Regions from separate parts of the Actinoplanes sp. NPDC049802 genome, predicted to be linked through region 1. Evidence: riboswitches for the same ligand, from Rfam matches in the RefSeq annotation. Region 1 holds a riboswitch; each other region holds the start of a gene.
The links. Region 1 has a riboswitch for cobalamin ahead of AB0I88_RS11510 (AAA family ATPase). Riboswitches for the same ligand answer to the same signal wherever they lie in the genome.
Positions count from the first base shown of each region.

Region 2: another riboswitch for cobalamin. It lies ahead of AB0I88_RS03875 (ribonucleoside triphosphate reductase); the one in region 1 lies ahead of AB0I88_RS11510 (AAA family ATPase).
Region 3: another riboswitch for cobalamin. It lies ahead of AB0I88_RS37725 (CbtB domain-containing protein); the one in region 1 lies ahead of AB0I88_RS11510 (AAA family ATPase).

Region 1 is NZ_JBFAMR010000012.1:30,511-36,890, reverse strand. It holds partial or broken gene AB0I88_RS11510 (AAA family ATPase) at 1-1,450, opposite strand, end outside; cobalamin riboswitch at 1,506-1,632, opposite strand; gene AB0I88_RS11505 (gluconokinase) at 1,836-3,404, opposite strand; gene AB0I88_RS11500 (citrate synthase) at 4,900-6,183, opposite strand; gene AB0I88_RS11495 (universal stress protein) at 6,357-6,380, shown strand, end outside.
Region 2 is NZ_JBFAMR010000003.1:263,722-270,101, forward strand. It holds gene AB0I88_RS03865 (hypothetical protein) at 1-1,194, shown strand, start outside; gene AB0I88_RS03870 (glycoside hydrolase family 6 protein) at 1,292-2,656, opposite strand; cobalamin riboswitch at 2,990-3,195, shown strand; gene AB0I88_RS03875 (ribonucleoside triphosphate reductase) at 3,316-5,118, shown strand; gene AB0I88_RS03880 (anaerobic ribonucleoside-triphosphate reductase activating protein) at 5,115-5,774, shown strand; gene AB0I88_RS03885 (hypothetical protein) at 5,912-6,118, opposite strand.
Region 3 is NZ_JBFAMR010000103.1:15,820-22,199, reverse strand. It holds gene AB0I88_RS37740 (GNAT family N-acetyltransferase) at 73-537, opposite strand; gene AB0I88_RS37735 (histidine phosphatase family protein) at 551-1,087, opposite strand; gene AB0I88_RS37730 (CbtA family protein) at 1,084-1,821, opposite strand; gene AB0I88_RS37725 (CbtB domain-containing protein) at 1,812-2,006, opposite strand; adenosylcobalamin (AdoCbl) riboswitch at 2,015-2,164, opposite strand; gene AB0I88_RS37720 (S8 family serine peptidase) at 2,265-3,407, shown strand; gene AB0I88_RS37715 (suppressor of fused domain protein) at 3,404-3,892, shown strand; gene AB0I88_RS37710 (TIGR03086 family metal-binding protein) at 3,951-4,523, shown strand; partial or broken gene AB0I88_RS37705 (AraC family transcriptional regulator) at 4,520-5,340, opposite strand; gene AB0I88_RS37700 (methyltransferase domain-containing protein) at 5,427-6,008, shown strand; gene arsM (arsenite methyltransferase) at 6,087-6,380, opposite strand, start outside.

The DNA of each region.
Region 1 (6,380 bases):
GAGTGGCGAAGAGGTGCGGGGCGCCGGACAGCTTGCCCCGCGGGACACGGCTGCCCACCACCCTGCCCCGGCGGGCGAATGCCGGGGAACGGCGGCCGGCGTGGCCACCCTCGCCACGGGCGGTGATGCGGAGCGCCCGGGTGCGGTAGGCCTGACCGGCGGCCGCGACCGCGCCCGCCTTCTCCGGCTGGGCGGTCCCGTCCGCGTCTGTGGGGGTGTGCTCCTCCGTACCCCCGAGGGGTGGGCATGCTCCGGACGGCCCGCCGCCGTCGCGCGGGGTGTCGTCCGCCGGGCCTCCGCCGCCGGGGCCGTCGCCCGGGTCGGGATCGGTGTCCGGGTCCGGGTCGCCGTCCTCCGCCCGGCCCTGGTCGGCGCGTTCCTGGTCGGATCGCTCCTGGTCGGCGCGTTCCTGGTCGGCGCGTTCCTGATCGGCTTGGCGTTCGGCCTCGGCCAGGGCCTCCTCGAGCTTCTGCTCGTCGGTGCCGGGCGGGTCCAGCGGATCGGTGCGGCGACGGTGCGGAAGGGCGAGGCGGGCCGCGTCGCGTACGTCGTCGGCGGTGACCCGGTCGCGGCCGTGCCACGCGGCCAGCGCCACGGCACAGCGGGCCACCACGATGTCGGCGCGCATGCCGTCGACGCCGTAGGCGAGGCACACGCGGGCGATGCGGTCGAGTTCGGCGTCGGGGAGCACCACCGACGGGAGGACGGCGCGGGCGGCGGCGATACGGGCCGCGTACCCGGACTCGGCTTCGGTGAACCGGGCGGCGAACCCGTCCGGGTCGGCCTCGTAGGCGAGCCGCCGGCGCACCACCTCGGCACGCTGGCGGGCGTCGCGGGGCGCGGCCACGTTCACCACCAGGCCGAACCGGTCGACGAGCTGCGGCCGGGGCTCGCCCTCCTCCGGGTTCATGGTGCCGACCAGCAGGAAGCGGGCCGCGTGCTTGACCGACACGCCGTCCCGTTCGACGTGCGCCCGGCCCATCGCCGCCGCGTCCAGCAGCAGGTCGACCAGGTGATCGGGCAGCAGGTTCACCTCGTCGACGTAGAGCACCCCGCGGTGCGCGGCGGCGAGCAGGCCCGGCTCGTACGCCTTGACGCCGTCACTGAGCGCGCGCTGCAGATCGAGCGTGCCCACCACCCGGTCCTCGGTCGCGCCGACCGGCAGCTCGACGAGACTCGCCGGCCGGGCCGCGGCCGGACCGCCGGACGGGTGCGGACCATCCGGGCAACCGGGGTCGGGCGCGGCCGGGTCGCAGGCGAACCGGCAGCCCCGCACCACACCGACGTGCGGCAGGAGGGCGGCGAGAGCCCGTACCACGGTGCTCTTGGCGGTGCCTTTCTCGCCGCGGACCAGCACCCCGCCGACGGCGGGTGAGACCGACGTGAGCAGAAGCGCCAGGCGCAGATCGTCAAGGCCCACCACGGCCGAGAACGGGTACGGAGTAGTCACCAGGATCCCTTCCGGCGGGTGTCCACGCCCGCTCGTCGGTCGACGCGAGCGGCCGGAGTCTCCTGACTCCCGGATCGACGTCTCCCGCGGCCTTCCGGCTCCCCCTCGAAGCCGTGGCCGAACACGCGGGTCGCTCCCCGGTCACAGTGGCGGGACCGTCCCGGACTCGCACCGGGTTCCTCCCTACCGCTCGCCGGTCACTCTTCCCGACCGCCGGTCACCCGTCAACGCGGGGTCCGTCACGGCACCGCGTGTCATGCCCGGTCTCCGGGTCGGTGGCCCGCCGTCCTGCCCGAGCCCAGGGGTGAAGCGGTGACACCGCGATGCGGTGCCCGGCTGTATCAGCATCCCCGCGGGCACCGGGCCCATTCGACGGCCTCGCGGATCAGGAACGGACGGCCTTCTCGGTGGCCGGGAGCGGCTCGGGGGCCAGGCGGTCGAGTTCGGCGACGACGTCGAGCACGGCCAGGGCGGAACGCTCCACCAGCGGGCGCAGGCGGCGGTAGAGAGCCGCGCCGTCCAGGTCGGGGTGGGTGGCACGGCCGGTCGGCACGAGTTCGGCGGCGCGATCCAGATCGGGCAGCTCACCGACCGCGTGCCGGGCCAGCAGGCAGGCGCCCAGCGCGGTGCCCTCGGGCACGTCGGCGACCGTCACCGGCAGGTCGAGGGCGGACGCCAGCACGGACACCCACAGTTCGGAGGCGGCCGCCCCGCCGGTCGCCCGGATCTCGGTGATCGTGCAACCCTCGGCATCGAACGAGTCGCGGACCAGCGCCAACTGCTGGCAGACGCCCTCGACGGCGGCGCGGACCAGGTGCGGGCGGGAGTGCTCGCGGCGCAGCCCCAGGTACGCGCCGCGCATGCCGGGACGCCACCACGGCGCCCGTTCGCCGAGCAGGTACGGCAGGCAGAGCAGGCCCTCGCTGCCGGGCCGAACCCCGGCTGCCTCGGCGAGCAGGGCGGCGTCCCGGTCGTCGGCGTCCTCCCCCTCGGTGGTGGGGCTTCCGGGGGCGCCCGCGGCGAGGCTCTGCGCGGCCCACCTGACGACCGACCCGGCGTTGTTGACCGCCCCGCCGATCACCCAGCGATCCTCGGTGAGGGCGTAGCAGAACAGCCGTCCGGCCTCGTCGCTGGTGGGCCGGTCCACGACGGTACGCAGAGCGCCGCTGGTGCCGAGGGAGACGGCCGCGACACCGGGTGGGGTGGCGCCGACACCCAGGTTGGCGAGCGGGCCGTCGGCGGCGCCGATGATCAGCGGCACGTCCGGGGACAGGCCGGCCGCGGAGGCCACCTCGGGACGCAGCCGCAGCGCGTGCGTGGTGGGGACGACCTCGGCGAGCTGCCCGGGGCGTACCCCGGCGATCTCCAGGGCCTCCGGGTCCCACCGGCGGGAGTGGATGTCGTAGAGGCCGGTGCCGGAGGCGATCGACAGGTCGACGAGGAACGGGGCGTCGGCGAGCGCGGCGACGATCATCTCTTTGACGCCGCCCCAGCGCGGAGTGCCGCGAAGCGTCTCCGGGTCCTCCTCCGCCCACCAGGCCAGCTTCGTGAGCGGGGACATCGGGTGAACCGGGGTTCCGGTACGGGCTTGGAGGCGCTTCGCCGGCCCGCTCGCGACGATCTTCTCGCACTGCCGGGCGGAGCGGCCGTCCGCCCAGGTCACGACGGGGCCGAGCGGTTCGCCGGCGGCATCCATCGGCAGCAGCGCGTGCAGGAACGTGCTGAGGCTGACCGCGATCACCCGGTCGCCGCGTGCACGGCAGTCGGCGGCCACGTCCGTGAGGGCCTTCAGGGCGGCACCGGTGAGCTGCCGGGGGTCCAGTTCGGCGCGTCCGGGGCCGGGCACCGACAGCGGATAGTGGACGCTGGTCAGCGCCCGCAACTCACCGGCCGGGCCTGCGGCGACCCCTTTGGTCGCGGTGGTCCCGGTGTCGATCCCGATCACGACGTCCATGCTTCGCCTCCCGATCGCCCTGAGCCGACCCTCTCATGCCCACCCACCGCAGCAGCCATGCGGACCGCCGAACACCCCGCCCACGCCGTCCGCCATGCGGGCCGCGACATGCCGGCCTCACGGCGGCGGCGGTGGCTACATCCCCGCCGGGAACCTCCGGGGCCTGGACTGTCCGCTCAGTGGCTGGTCTCTGTGCGGCTGGTTGGCAGCATCCCTGCTGGCTTATCAATCAAGGCTCGCTACCAGCGCATATCCGGTCCGGCCCCGCTTTGCCAGGCCTCACGACGCGGGTGCCGGGTAGCAGAAACCGGACCTGGATCAGGGATTCGATGACCGGCGACCAGTGATCGGCGACCGGTGAAGACCCGTCCGTTGCGGCGGTTGCGCATGTGGACGGCATTGCGTGAACGGTGCGCTCGTCCCTGAGCAAGACCGGCGAAACGACCCGGCCGGCCGCGATGGCTCCCCGGCGATCGCCGCTGACGCTGCCCCGTGAACTCCACCGTGCGGCACCGGCCGGCCGTCACACGCCATCACCATCACGTTCACCGGCTGGCAGCGCACGCAGGAACGGATCCCCGTCCGGGGAGACGAACACGGATCTCGGCTATCTGTGTTCGGCAGACGTGACACCCGCAACGGGTGTCGTCACACCCAGTACGGGTGTCGCGTTCTCCGAGCACACATCGCCCTGCACGCCGGCCCTCCGCCCACCGGACGCCAGGGCGACAGGGCGCCAGGGCGACGGGTGCGTTCGTTTCTGAGTGAGCTGCGAACTTATGATCGTTGCGGTGGTCCCGCGTCTCGCCTGGTCAGCGCCGCAAGTGGCGGTCATGGATGATGCCGTCGGCGGAGGCCGGAGGATGTCATTGCTGCTGGCCGGGCCTCCTCGCCGACCTCCCTCAGAAACGAACGCACCCAGGGCGACAGGGCGAACCGTCGGTGCGCTGTGGGCGCCCGCCCGGCGGGCAGACGGGGCCGAGTGATTCGGCACGCACGCGGGGCCCGGCGTGGGCACACACGAGTGTCACAGCGGTGCTCGGGGCCCACCATCGGTGCGCTGTGCGCCCCCGCCCGCCCGGCGGGCATGCAGGCGGGGCGGGGCGGGGCGGGCGATTCGGCCAGCAGTCAGCGCTCTTTCGAACGTCCTGAGCCGACTCTGACGGCCGGCCGAAGTGTTCCGGCCGGCCGCCAGAGCTGACTCAGCAAGCGTGAGGCAGCACTCACGGCCGGCTGGAGTGGATCACGGCTCTGTCCGGGGCACGGTTGTGCGGGCACTTCGCCGGGGACAGGCGGGCGTGCGTTCCGGCGCGGAGCGAAGCGGGCTCCGCACGCACAGCCCGGCGGGCGCGGCAAGGGATGGAGCGGCAGAAGATCGCGCATTCTTTCGGGGCGGGGAAATGATTGATAACGGTCCGCCGCGTACCGGAAAGGGTCTTCAAAAAGCGAAACGCCCCGCCTGAGATCGACGGGGCGACGCGGGGTGAGGAAAACGTCAGCGCTGGTCCGCCGGGACGAAGTCGCGGACCGGCGAGCCGGTGTAGATCTGCCGGGGGCGACCGATCTTGTTAGCCGGGTCGGTCATCATCTCGCGCCACTGGGCGATCCAGCCGGGGAGCCGGCCGATGGCGAACAGCACCGTGAACATGTCGGTGGGGAAACCCATGGCCTTGTAGATGAGGCCGGTGTAGAAGTCGACGTTCGGGTACAGCTTGCGGGAGATGAAGTACTCGTCGGAGAGGGCGATCTCCTCGAGCTTGAAGGCGATCTCCAGCAGCGGGTCCGGCTTGTCGAGGGTGGAGAGCATCTCCTGGGCGGCCTTCTTGACGATGGCGGCGCGCGGGTCGTAGTTCTTGTAGACCCGGTGGCCGAAGCCCATGAGCTTGACGCCCTTCTCCTTGTTCTTCACCCGGGTGACGAACGAGGTGACGTCTCCGCCCTCCTTGCGGATCTGCTCGAGCATCTCGAGGACGGCCGCGTTGGCGCCGCCGTGCAGCGGGCCGGAGAGGGCGTTGATGCCGGCCGAGACGGACGCGAAGAGGTTGGCCTGCGCCGAGCCGACGAGGCGCACCGACGAGGTGGAGCAGTTCTGCTCGTGGTCGGCGTGCAGGATGAACAGCATGTCCAGGATCTTGGCGACTTTGGAGTCGACGTTGTACTGGACGGTCGGCAGGCCGAAGGTGAGGCGCAGGAAGTTCTCGACGTAGTCGAGGGAGTTGTCCGGGTACGGCAGGGGGTGGCCGATGGACTTCTTGTAGGTGTACGCCGCGATCGTCGGAAGTTTCGCCATCAGCCGGATCGCGGAGATGTCGACCTGCTCCTCGTCGAGGGGGTCGAGCGCGTCCTGGTAGAAGGTCGACAGCGCGGTGACGGCGGACGACAGCACCGACATCGGGTGAGCGTTACGGGGGAAGCTGGAGAAGAAGGTGCGCATCTCCTCCTGGAGCAGCGTGTGCACCCGGATCTTGTCGGCGAAGTCCCGCAGCTGCGCGGTGGTCGGCAGCTCACCGTTCATCAGCAGATACGACACCTCGAGGAAGGTGCTCTTCTCGGCGAGCTGCTCGATCGGGTAACCCCGGTAACGCAGAATGCCCTGGTCACCGTCGATGTAAGTGATCGCCGACTTGGTCGACGCGGTGTTCACGAACCCCTGGTCGAGGGTTACGTAACCGGTCTCCTTCAGCAGAGCACTGACGTCGATGCCGCCCGGACCGTCGACGGCCTTCGTGACCGCCATCGACAACTGACCACCGGGGTGGTCGAGCTTGACATCCGTCATGTATTTCCCTCACTTCACCGGCAGATGTCCCAAAGATTTTGTCGTTTACCGTAAACCCTCAAGCTGAATGGGTCATCAGGCGGCCACCTGTTGAGGCATTGGTCACCAGTACGTATGGGTCGTTGCGCCATAGACAATGGTCGGTATATTGCGACTCCGTTACAGGAGGACCCATGCAGATCCCGGCCCAGGGACCC
Region 2 (6,380 bases), on a different contig from region 1:
CTGCTCAGCGGCGTTCAGGAGGACGGGTCGTCGTTCGCGGTCAGCTCCGCACACCCGCGACTGGTCGACGGCAAGCCCTCGAAGAACCCCCGCTACCTGCAGAAGCGCCCCGACCGTACGAACGCCCGCGGCACCGCGATCGCCGAACTGGCCGGTCGTCTGGCCCGCCGGTTGCCGGCCGACGCGCCGTTGATCCTGCCGGTCGACGTGGTGGCGGCCGGACGGCGCAACAACCCGCCGGAGAACGGCATCCCTCCGCTGTGCTCGTACAACCCGCTGCACTTCATGGAGCTGCCGGAGCTGTTCATGGAGTTCATCGCCTCCATGACCGGTAAGTCGCCGTCCACCACGGGCGCCGGCTCGGAGGGTGCGATGACGAAGGGCCCGTTCAACGCCCTGCCGCAGGTGATCGACCTGAACGCGGCACTGCTGTCGTTCGTGCTCACCGGCTACGACGGCTGGGTGTCTGCCGCCGGGTACATCGGGCCGCGGGTCAAGGTGGAACACGACTTCTCGCTGCTCGTACCGGAGCTGTTCTCGCGCATGAGCCCCGCCGAGCGGGACGCGGCGAACCTGATCGCCGAGGGCGCGATGGAGAAGATCGCCGACTTCGAGTACGAGGGCCGCACGGTCCGGGCCGGCCGCCTCGGCTTCCGGATGACCGAGCGGTTCGCGGTGAAGTACTTCGCGCGCATCTTCCTGCACCCCGACACGGTGTTCACCGCCGAGATGCTCCGCCCGGAGCTTCAGGACATGCAGGTGTTCGTCGACTCGGTCGACACGATCGTGAAGACCCACGAGCGGGTCGCCCGGTCATACTTCGCCGACGGCACGGTCTCGCTGGCGATCCCGCCGCTGCGGGCGCTGCTGGAGATCATGGCCCACGGGACCTCCGCGGAGGGCTGGGACCTCGACTCCCCCGAGTTCCGGGCCCTGTTCACCCGCGAGTCGGTTCTGGACGCCCCCTGGTACGCGGAGCGTCTGGACGCCCGCCGCGCCGCCGGGGTGTCGCGGGCGGAGGCGGGTCTGGCGGCGATCGAGAAGTTCGCCGCCACCGCCGGTAACGAGGAGCCGTCGGCGCGTCTCGACATGCCGGCACGGGTCGACGCCGCACGGGTCGAGGCGGCGCGCCTGGCGAGCACGGAGTTCCGTGCCCAGCTGGTCGGCACCCTCGGGATCACCCCACCGCGCTGAACCCGAACGGCCGGGCGTGGGTTCTCCCACGCCCGGCCGGAACACCGCGCTGACCCGAACGGCCGGGCGTGGGTTGCCCCGCGCCCGGCCGGAAGGATCAGCGCCCGGTGCAGGTGAGGACGGGTGTCCCCGCGCTGCCCGAGCCGATGAGCCCGAACTGTGTGCTGCCGTCCGCGGGCAGTCTGCCGTTCCAGTCGGCGTTGCGCACGGTCGCGGTCGAACCGGAAACGGTCAGCACACCACCCCAGACCTGGTTGATCGACTGTCCGGAGGCGAGGGTCCAGGTCACCGTCCAGCCGTTGGCCGTGCCGCTGCCGCCGGCCCGGACGGTCACCTCACCCTGGAAGCCGCCCTGCCACGAGCTCGTCGTGCGATAGGTGGCGGCGCACGACCCGATCACCGGCGGAGATCCGGACGGCGACGAACTGGGCGAGGACGACGGCGACGAACTGGCCGACGAGCTGGTTCCCGGCGTCGGCGAGGAGGGCGGCGGGTTGGTCGCCGAGCTCGCCAGGCTGTAGGCCAGATCCGGCTGGAAGGAACCGGCCGTGTACCGGCATCCGTCCGCCTCGCCCGGCGGCTTCACCCACAGGTAGCCGTCGATGTTGGCGTCGCCCGTGTTCACGGTCGGATACTGACCGATCCGGCGGTCGGTGTTGTCGTCACCACACCAGTCGCCGCTGGCCCCGCCGTTCCGGCTGGTGTCGATCACCTGCCGTTTGCCGGTGATGCCCCGACCGTTGAGCGCGCTGATGAGCGACCGCCCGAAGGCGGCCTCGGCGGTGGTGGGGTTGAAGTTCGACACATTGGTGTAGAAGCCGTCGGCGTCGGCGACACCGGCCGCGGCCAGGCGGGAGGCCTGCTCGGCGGCGCTGTTCCAGGTGGAGTGCCCGGCGTCCAGGTACACCTTGGCGTTCGGGTTGGCCGCTTTGAGCGTCCGGGTGGCGGTGCGCAGGGCCTGGTTACGGGCCGCGATCTCGGAGCTGTTCAGACAGGTCAGAAGCGCGATCGAGTCGGGTTCGAGCACGATCACGGCGGTCCGCCCGCCCAGCCCCTGTGCGGCGTTGTTGATCCAGTTCTGGTACTGGGTCAGGTCCGGCGCGCCGCCGGAACTGGCGCCTCCGCAGTCGCGGTTGGTGATGCCGTAGAGGGTCAGGACCGGGATCTGCCCGGCCGCGTTGGCGGCGCCGACGTACGACGACACCTCGTTGCGGATGGTGGAGACGTTGAAATTGGCGAACCAGCGTGAGGCGGGCTGGCTGGCGATCCGGTCGCGGATCACCGTGCTGCGCGAGTCGCTCGGGTTGGCCTGCAACCAGCGAGCCACCGGGGTGTCCGGATCGCGGTAGAGCGTTCCGGAGATGGCGCCGGCCGATGCGGTGCCGGTGGCGAACCAGACGCCGGCGACCGCGGTCGCGCAGACGACGGCGGCCGCCATGATCTTGGGTCGGGATGGGGACACGTGCCACACTCCTGGGGATGAGGGATGCAGTGTGGGAGCGCTCCCAAGGTAACGCCCCGGCCGTGCCACCACAAGCCGGACCGCACCCATGGCGCAGCCCCGCGGTGCGGCTCCGCTCAGCACTTCCACCCCGCGACGTGGTGGTCGATGTCGATGTCGCCCACCCTCGGCGACTCGGTGGAGTACCGCCGACTCGCGCAGGAGCTCGAGGCGGCACGCCGCCCCCGAAACGGGGAAACATCGCTCAAGCGGCGCGGAGAGCAGCCCCAGGTACAAGGTCCCGATCATCCGCCACACAACATGTGGTTTGGTGCAAAGCTTGAGGGCCGATATATGGTGTCCGCTGCAGCTGGTACGGCTGATCATCCGATCGGTCGTCGTAAGAGGGAATCCGGTGTGAAATCCGGAACTGCCCCGCAGCGGTGAGTGGGAACGACCGCCGTCACGAGCACTGGGCGCGAGCCTGGGAAGCGACGGCCAGTAGGCGCGTGCAACAACGCCCACGAGTCCGAAGACCTGCCCGCTGTCCGCGCGGTCCGTCCGCGTGGTGGTTCGTGGCCTCGAGGGTGGGCCGCGGGACGGCTCCCGGTCGACTCGGTGGCCGGTTCGCGTCCGGCCTCGCCGCGTACCCGGCCCGCCGTCCGCAATGAGGAGCAGTCGTGACACAGACAATGGACACCCGCCCGGCCCTGATCGACGCGGGCGCGTCCGTCGCCGAGTATCTGGATCGCAGTGACTGGCGGGTGCAGGCCAACGCAAACCAGGGCTACTCACTCGGCGGGCTGATCCTCAACGTGTCCGGAAAGGTCACCGCCAACTACTGGCTGTCACAGGTCTATCCGCAGGCGGTCGCGGATGCGCACCGTCACGGCGACCTGCACCTGCACGACCTCGACATGCTCGGTGGCTATTGCGCCGGATGGTCCCTGCGGATGCTGCTGGAACAGGGGCTCGGTGGGGTGCCCGGCCGCATCACATCGGCGCCGCCACGACACCTGTCCAGCGCGTTGGGACAGATCGTCAACTTTCTCGGCACATTGCAGAACGAGTGGGCCGGCGCGCAGGCATTCAGCTCGTTCGACACGTACCTGGCGCCGTACGTCCGCGTCGACCGGCTCGGCTACGACGAGGTACGCCAGGCGATCCAGGAGATGGTCTACAACCTCAACGTCCCGTCCCGGTGGGGCACCCAGACGCCGTTCACCAATCTGACCTTCGACTGGGTCTGCCCGGAGGATCTGCGCGACGAGATCCCGGAGATCGCCGGGCGGGAGATGCCGTTCACCTACGGCGAACTACAGTCCGAGATGGACCTCATCAACCGTGCGTTCATCGAGGTGATGACCGCGGGCGACGCGCTGGGCCGGGTGTTCACCTTCCCCATCCCGACCTACAACATCACCGCCGACTTCGACTGGGACTGCGACAACGCCCGGCGGCTGTTCGCGATGACCGCGAAATACGGGCTGCCGTACTTCCAGAACTTCATCAACTCCGACCTGACGCCGAACCAGGTGCGCTCGATGTGCTGCCGACTCCGGCTCGACCTGACCGAGCTGCTGGAACGCGGCAACGGTCTGTTCGGCAGCGCCGAACAGACCGGCTCGCTCGGCGTGGTCACCGTCAACTGCGCCCGGCTCGGCTGGCGCTACGCCGGTGACGAGCCGGCACTGCTGCGCCGCCTGGACGAACTGCTGGACCTGGGCCGGGACAGCCTGGAGATCAAGCGGCGAGTGGTCCAGAACCACATCGACGGTGGGCTGTACCCGTACACCAGGCGTTATCTCGGCACGTTGCGCAACCACTTCTCCACGCTGGGGATCAACGGGGTCAACGAGATGATCCGCAACTTCACCGCGGACCGGCACGACATCACCACCGGCGAGGGCAAGGCGTTGGCGCTGCGGCTTCTCGATCACACCCGCCGCAAGATGGTCGAGTACCAGCAGCAGACCGGCAATCTGTACAACCTGGAGGCCAGCCCGGCCGAGGGCGCCACCTATCGATTCGCCCGCGCCGACCGACAGCAATGCCCCGGCATCCTGCAGGCCGGCACACCGGACGCGCCGTACTACACCAACTCCACGCAACTGCCGGTCGGCTTCACCGATGACCCGTTCGAGGCACTGGAACGCCAGGAGGAACTACAGGTCAAATACACCGGCGGCACGGTGCTGCATCTCTACCTGGGTGAACGGGTCAGCTCCGCACAGGCGTGCGCCAAGCTGGTCCGACGCGCACTGGAGAACTTCCGGACACCGTACGTGACGATCACCCCGACCTTCTCCATCTGCCCCGCGCACGGTTACCTCACCGGCGAGCGGCCGCACTGCCCGTCCTGCGGCGCCACCTGCGAGGTATGGACCCGGGTGATGGGCTACCACCGCCCGGTGTCCTCGTTCAACGCGGGCAAGCGCAGCGAGCACGAGGAGCGGCTCTCCTTCCGCGAGCCGGTCGCGTGAGCCTGCGTATCGGCGGTCTCAGCCGGCTGTCGACCTGCGACTGGCCGGGCCGGCTGGTGGCCACGGTGTTCTGCCAGGGCTGCCCGTGGACCTGCCGGTACTGCCACAACCCGCAACTCATCCCGGGAGGCACGGCCACCACCGTGTCCTGGGACGACGTCACCGAACTGCTGCGGCGCCGGGCGGGCCTGCTCGACGGAGTCGTCTTCTCCGGAGGAGAGCCGACCATGCAGGCCGCTCTGCTTCCCGCGATCCACGAGGTACGCGAGATCGGATTCGACGTCGGGCTGCACACCGGTGGAGCCCACCCGCGACGGCTGGCCGCGCTGCTGCCGCTGGTCGACTGGGTGGGGCTGGACATCAAGGCCTTGCCGCGACTGTACCCAGCGGTGACCGGTTCCGCGGTGGCCGCAGACCGGGCGTGGGCCTCGCTACGGCTGGTCCTGGAGTCCGGGGTGGCCTACGAGGTGCGCACCACGGTCGACGAGGGGACGGACGACGACGCGGTGGCCGAGATGGCCGGCCTGCTGGCGCGGGCCGGAGTCCGCTCGTACGCGATCCAGCGCGCCCGCCCGGCGGCCGGCGACGGTCCCGCGCCACCGCTGCTCGCCGACCTGCACGCCCAGTTCGGCTCCTTCGCATACCGGCCCGCCTGACGCGGCCGGATATCCGGACAGCGCCGTGGCCCGGGCGCCCGTTCGGGTGGGCCCGAACGCGGCGCGCCACGGCGCTGACCGGATCGCGGTAGAGGGTGCCGCTGATGGCCCCGGCCGAGGCGGTACCGGTGGCCGCCTCAGCGGGCGGCCGCCCCGCGTTTCGCCAGGTACGGCAGCACGAACAGGTACAGGCCGGAGAAGAAGAGCAGGGCGAGCGGCAGCAGCGGCACGTAGACGATCCAGGAGATCGGATCCTCCTGCGCGAGGGCCACGGTGGTGGCGATGACCGTCACGGTGAAGGTGGCGGCGAGCCAGCGGTGAATTTGCCGGATCCACTTGTTCATGCCGGCCACGCTAGGGGTGTGGACGGCACCGGTGCTTCTCGAAAGCTGACCGATCTGTCACCACCGAGAGCCGGGCAGGAACCGCATGTGGGCCTGACAACCTGGAGGGCTCGCTCACGCTGATGCCGGGACAGCGGGTCGACCCCGGGCAGGCGTTCTTCTCCCCGGGCGCGGTCACCGCCTCCAGCACGACGGCCGCGCCCCTGGATGCATTGATCATTACGGCTCGGACGCAGGCCGAGAGGTGATCTGGCACAAAACG
Region 3 (6,380 bases), on a different contig from region 1:
CAGCAGCCCCGAACCGTCAGGAATCACCCAAAGTGGCGATGTGGACATGAGAGTGACCTCAACCCCGGAAGCTCAGTAGAGGGTGAGGAGCATGTGGACGCTGTGGGGGTCGGGGCGGTAGTCGGCGAAGGGTGGGCAGGGTTGGAAGCCGAAGTTCTGGTAGAGGGTGCGGGCGGGGGTGAAGTAGTCGGCGCTGCCGGTTTCGAGGTAGAGGTGGGTGTAGTGGCGGGTGCGGGCTTCGGTGATGAGGTGTCGTAGCAGGGTGGAGGCGACGCCGCGGCGTTGGGCGGTGGCGGCGGTGCGCATGGATTTGATCTCGGCGGTGGTGGGGTCGAGTTGTTTGAGGGCGGCGCAGCCGACGAGGTGGTGGCCGTCGTGGGCGGTCCAGACGGTGATGTTGGGTTTGCGGAGGCCGTCGAGGTCGAGGGCGTGTTTGCTCTCGGGTGGGCTGGTGGCGCGCATGTCGTCGATGTGTTGTTGCAGGAGGGCGGCGATGTCGGGGCCGGTGAGGTCGTCGACGGTGATGCGCAGGGCCATGCCGGTGATTGTGTCAGCCGGTGGGCAGGTGCAGGTGCCAGCCGTCGCGGTGGTGGGTGAGCCGGGTGATGGTCAGGGGGGCGACGTCGAGGCGCCGTATGGCTGTGGGGGGCAGGTCGAGGGCGGCGGTGAGGATGGCGCGGATGGTGATGGGGTGGGCGACGGCGGTGAGTGCCGGCTGGGTTTGGTGGTGTAGCCAGGTGCGGGCGCGGGTGTGGAGGTGGGTCAGTGATTCGCCGTCGTGGGGGGTGGCGGTGGGGTCGGTGAGCCAGGTGTGCAGGTCGGTGGGGTCGATCTGGTCGAGGGTGTGGCCGGTCCAGGTGCCGTAGTGGGGGTCGGCGAGGGTTTCGTCGGTGATGGGGGTGCCGCCGAGCAGGGTGGTGGTTTCGTGGGCGGCGTGGGTGGGGGCGCAGGTCCAGGGGCCGCGGGTGGGGATGTGGAGGAAGCGGGCCGCGTTGCGGCCCGCTTCGTCGAGGTGGTCGTCGCCGCCGAAGACGGCCCGGCGTAGTGCGGGGGTGTGGGCGGTGGCGATGAGCCGGAGTTCGGTCACCCGGTGGTGGCGGGCTGCGGTGTGTGGGTGTGCCGGTTGAGGTGGGCGAGCAGGCCTGCGAAGGCGAGTCCGAGGGTGAGCCACAGGGTTGTTTGGGTGCCCAGTGAGGAGATGCGGAAGTTCCACAGCAGGGTGGCGGGGAAGTCGGCGGGGACTTCGTCGAAGGTGGGTAGGAGGGTGTGGGCGATGGTGACGACGGTCAGGAAGGCGCCGGTCGCCGCGGTGGCGCGGGCCCATGGGTGGGTTTGGGTGCGGGCGGCGAGGACGGCGGCCCAGACGGCGACGAGGCCGAGGGTGAGGGCGGCGAGGTAGGCGGCGGTGCGCTGGTTGATGGTGGCCGGGTCGCCGACGGCGGGTGGGTTGGGCGGGTATTTGAGGTAGGGCACCAGGACGATGCCGGTGAGGGCGGCCGCGGTGAGGCCGAGGGCGGCGGTGGTGTCGCTGCCGGTGTGCAGGTGGCGGCGCAGGATGGTGTAGGCGGTGGCGAGGATGCCGCCGAGGGCTACGCCGTAGAGGCCGGTGGCGAGCAGCAGGCCGGGGCCGGATTGGACGTCGCGGGAGACCAGGGGCTGTTCGCCGGTGGCGGGTGTGGTGGCTTCTTCGATGGCGATGGCCGCGTTGATGTGCGGTTCGCCGATGAGGTAGGCGAAGGCGCCGGCGAGCAGGCCTGCGATGAGGCCGGCGAGCAGGCCTCGCATCAGTAGTCGCAGGTAGCCGGGTGCGGTCAGTGGCACGGGACACCGAGCAGGTGGCGGCCGTCGTGCATGAGTTCGTGCAGGTACATGCCGGATTGGGAGAGTGTGCCCTGGTCGAAGGCGACGAGGTAGGCGAGCAGCAGCATGATGCCGGTGAAGCCGGCCGCGGTGGCGAGCAGTTTGGTGGGGATGCCGGGGGTGGTGAGCGCTTGTGCCTTGGGCATGGCGGAATGAACCTCCTGCGGGATGACGCGTCCCGTTCGATGGGGCCTGCGGCGCGTGAGCGTCCTGACTCACCGGCCCGTCGGGGCTGGCTCACAGTGGCGCGACCGCACCGGATTTTCACCGGATTTCCCTCAGCGCACCGCAGATTGGTGGGTTCAACCTATCGGCCGGGGTGGGCCGGGCACAACCGGCGGCCGGTAGCATCCACGCCGGTCTACGGGGTGCGGGGGTGTGTGGTGCGGTGGTCGGCGGCGGTGGTGGCCGGGTTCGTGGTGGCGGTGACGGTGGCGGTTCCGGCGCCGGTGTGGGCGGCGCAGTGTGTGGGTGCGAGTCCGGTGGTGGCGGCGGTGCCGGCGGAGTTGAAGGCTTATGCGCCGGGGCGGTTGGCGGGTTTGGCGACGGGTGCCGGGGTGCGGGTGGCGGTGGTGGATTCCGGTGTCGATGCGCGGCATCCGCAGTTGCGGGGGCGGGTGGTGGCGGGCCGTGATCTGCTGCGTGACGAGTTCGCGGGGCGCCGTGATTGTGTGGGGCACGGGACCGGGGTGGCGGGGATCATCGCCGCGGGTGCGGATGCCGGCACCGGGGTGCAGGGGCTGGCGCCGGGGGTGACGATCGTGCCGGTGCGGGTGAGTGAGCATCAGGATCTTGACGAGGCGGCTGTTGCTGCGGGTGGCAGTGCGCGGACGTTCGCGCAGGGGATTCGGTGGGCGGCGGGTCCGGGCCGGGCGCAGGTGATCAATATTTCGCTGGTGATGCCGCGGGAGAGTGCGGCGGTGCGGTCGGCGATCGCGGATGCGGTGGCGGCCGGGGTGATCGTGGTGGCGGCGGCGGGTAACGACGGTCCGGCGGCGGGGTTGGCGTATCCGGCGGCGTATCCGGGGGTGATCGGGGTGGGTGCGGTCGGCGCGGATGGTGTGCGGGCGTCGTATTCGCAGGTGGGTGAGCATGTTGATGTGGTGGCGTTCGGGGACAAGGTGACGGTGGCGTCGCCGGTGGCTGGTCATACGGTGGCGCAGGGGACGAGTTTCGCGACGCCGTTCGTGACGGCGACGGTGGCGTTGCTGCGGGAGCGGTTTCCGCGGGAGAGTGCGGCGGAGATCACTCGGCGGTTGTTGCGGTCGGTGGATCCGGCGCCGGGGGGTGCGCGCAGTGACGAGTACGGGTTCGGGTTGCTGAATCCGTATCGGGCGTTGACGGAGGAGGCGGGGCCGGTGGTGGCGGCGGTGCCGAGTGTGGTGGCGGTGGCGCCGGCGGCGGGGGGTTCGCCGGAGTGGGTGCGGGCGGGCTGGTTCGCTGCCGGTGGGTTCGGGTTGGCGGTGTTGGCGGGGCTGGTCGCTGTGGTGGTGGGGCGGGGCCGTCGTCGCGGTTGGCGGGCCGGTCATGATCGAATGCGGGGATGAGGTGGGAGGCTGTCACCGAGGCGATGGGCCGGTTGTATCCGCTGGAGCAGCCGTGGCATGTGTCGTATCCGGTGGAGGGTTGTCATGTGCGGGCGGCGTCGGCGTATCCGGCGGCCGGGCATTGGCATGTGGTGAGTTACGGGCTGGGTGAGCGGTTCGGTTTCGAGTTGACGGTGCGGGTGGCGCGTGGGGCTGAGGTGCGGCCGCCGCAGTGGCCGTTCGTGTTGCTGGACCGGGTGGCGGCGTATGTGGCGACGCTGGACGGTGTGGTGGAGGACGGTCAGTGGATCGACTGGGGTGCGCCGGTGACGGGGTTTCCGTACACCGATGGGCCGGACACGGGTTTGACGGTGCTGATTCTGGTGCCGGATCCGCAGTTGGGTGAGCGGTTTCTGCAGTTGGTGGGGGTGACGGCGGCGGAGGCGGACGGGTCGGTGGAGATCGCCGAGGATCCGTTGATGGTCACGGATCCGTTGCGGGCGTGACCGGCGGTCACCCGTTGGGGCGGTGACCGGTGCCGGTGGCTGTTCGTAGGCTGGGCGGATGTCTACTGAGATCAGTGATCTGCTGGTGCGGGTCGTGCCCGGTGTCACGGTTCTGGTCGCGGGGGTCCGTGACGAGCAGTTGGGGCATGCGACGCCGTGTGCCGAGTTCAGGGTGCGTGATCTGCTGAACCATCTGTTTCAGGTGGTTCGTAATTTTCAGTCGGTCGCGGTTCGGCGGGAGGTCGACTGGAGTGTCACGCCGGACGCTCTGACGCCGGGGTGGCGTGACGGTTTCGCGGTCGAGGCCGGGCGGATGGTGGCGGCGTGGTCGCAGCCGCAGGCGCTGGAGGGTGTGTCGCCGGGGATGGGGCTGCCGCAGCGGACGCTGGGTTTGATGATGGTGGTCGACCTGGTGGTGCACGGCTGGGATCTGGCGCTGGCGACGGGGCAGCCGTACGAGGTGGATCCGGCGTTGTTGCCGCCGACGGCCGAGTTCCTGGATTCGATGGGGGACATGGGCCGCAAGATGGGTGCGTTCGGGCCGCCGGTCGTGGTGGGTGCCGAGCAGGGCCGGTTCGGTGCGTTGCTGGCGTTGACGGGCCGTGATCCGTCGTGGGTGCCGGCCGGTTAGGTGCGCCATCGGCTGGGGGTCAGGCCGTGTTCGGCGCGGAACCGTTTGATGAAGTAGGAGGTGTCGGGGTAGCCGACGCGTCTGCCGACCGCGGCGACGGGTAGGTCGGTTTCGGTCAGCAGGTGGCGGGCTTGCTGGAGCCGGCGGTGGGTTATCCACTGTTGGACGGTGCGGCCGGTTTTGCGGCGTACGACGGTGGTGAGGTGCCCGGCGGTGAGGTTGAGTTCGGCGGCGACGTCGGCCAGCGACAGGGTTTCGGGGTAGCGGCGTTCGATGACGTCGAAGACGGCGGCGAGCAGTTGGCCGGTGGTGTGCCGGGCGGCGGCGACCAGCAGCAGGGTGAGGTGGGCGAGGGCGGCTTCGGGGTAGCCGTCGCGGCGTTCGGACAGTTCGGTGTCGAGTGCGGTGAACCGGGCGGTCCAGGCGGGCCGGTCGCCGGGGGCGATGTGCAGCCGTTGGGGGCGGTCGGTTCCGGTGGCGAACGGGAACAGCAGCGGGTGGGAGCGCCACGGGGTGTGGGCTGCGCGGACGGTGTCGGCGGGGAACCACACCATCCAGCCGTCGGTGGCGGCGGTGGGGGTTGCGGTGAAGGCGACGATCTGGCCGGGGCGAGCACGAACAGGTCGCCGGCGGATACGGTCCAGCGGTGGTCGTCGATGAGGACGTCGTCGGCGGCGGTGTGTGCGTAGAACAGTACGAGGAAGTCGTGGGCGTGGGCGGCCGGTGGCAGGTCGTGGCGCGGCAGCCGGGCGGTCGCCACGGCGGGGTGGCCGGGCCGGCGGGCGAAGCCGACCAGCGGGACCGAAGAACGTCGCATCGGTGCCGTGTTTTCGCTGTTGTGGCTTGTGGTGGCGGGCACGAGGCTGAGGGTACGAGGCGAATCCCGTCATAGGGGAGTGTGTGATGGCCGATTTTGTGCCGGCTGCCGGTAAGCCGTGGCTGTTGCCGTTGTACGACCCGTTGAGCCGGCTGGCCGGGGCCGGGCGGTTGCATGAGCGGCTGCTCGAGCAGGCCGGGCTGCGGGCCGGGCAGCGGGTTCTGGAGATCGGCTGCGGTACCGGGAATCTGCTTGCCGCGCAGGCGCGCCGTGGTCCGCGGGTGGTGGCGGTGGGTATCGACCCGGACCCGGCGGCGTTGCGGCGGGCGCGCCGCAAGGCCGGGCGTGCCGGTGCGGTGATCGAGTTCCGGCAGGCGTATGCGGGTGATCTGCCGTTCGCCGGCGGTGGTTTCGACGTGGTGCTGTCGTCGCTGATGTTGCATCACCTCGACGAGGCCGGCCGGGACCGGGCGTTGCGGGAGGTGGTGCGGGTGTTGCGGCCCGGCGGGCGGCTGCATGTGGCCGACCTGGACGGGCATGGGCGTTGGGGTGCTCTGGCGCCGGGCGCGTTCACCGGCGCGGGCCTGGTCGAGGTGGCGGTGACCGGCCGGGGGCGGGCGTGGCGGTTCGGCGGCTACTCGTTGTTCACCGCCGCGGCGCCCGCGTAGCCGGGGCGCGCCGTGCCGCCGGTCATCCCCGTCCGGCGGACGGAGGGTGGCCGGCGGCCTGGTTGCGGGTACGGGCGGTCAGTTGCTGTTCTGGCTCGCGGCGGCGGTTTCCTGCGTGGTGGTGCAGCAGGGGCGGGCCTCGGCCGGTTTGGTGGCCTTGACGATGGCCGAGTGCATCCCGTCGGCGACGTCGTGGGTCGCCGTGATGGTGACGCCGGTGAACCCGGCGGTCTCCAGGCCGGTGCGGTATTCGCTGATCGACAGGGCGCCGGCGACGCAGCCGACCCAGCCGCCGCGTTCGGCGCGCTGTTCAGCGGTGAGGTGGTCCTGGGCGACGACGTCGGAGACGCCGAGGCGGCCGCCGGGCTTGAG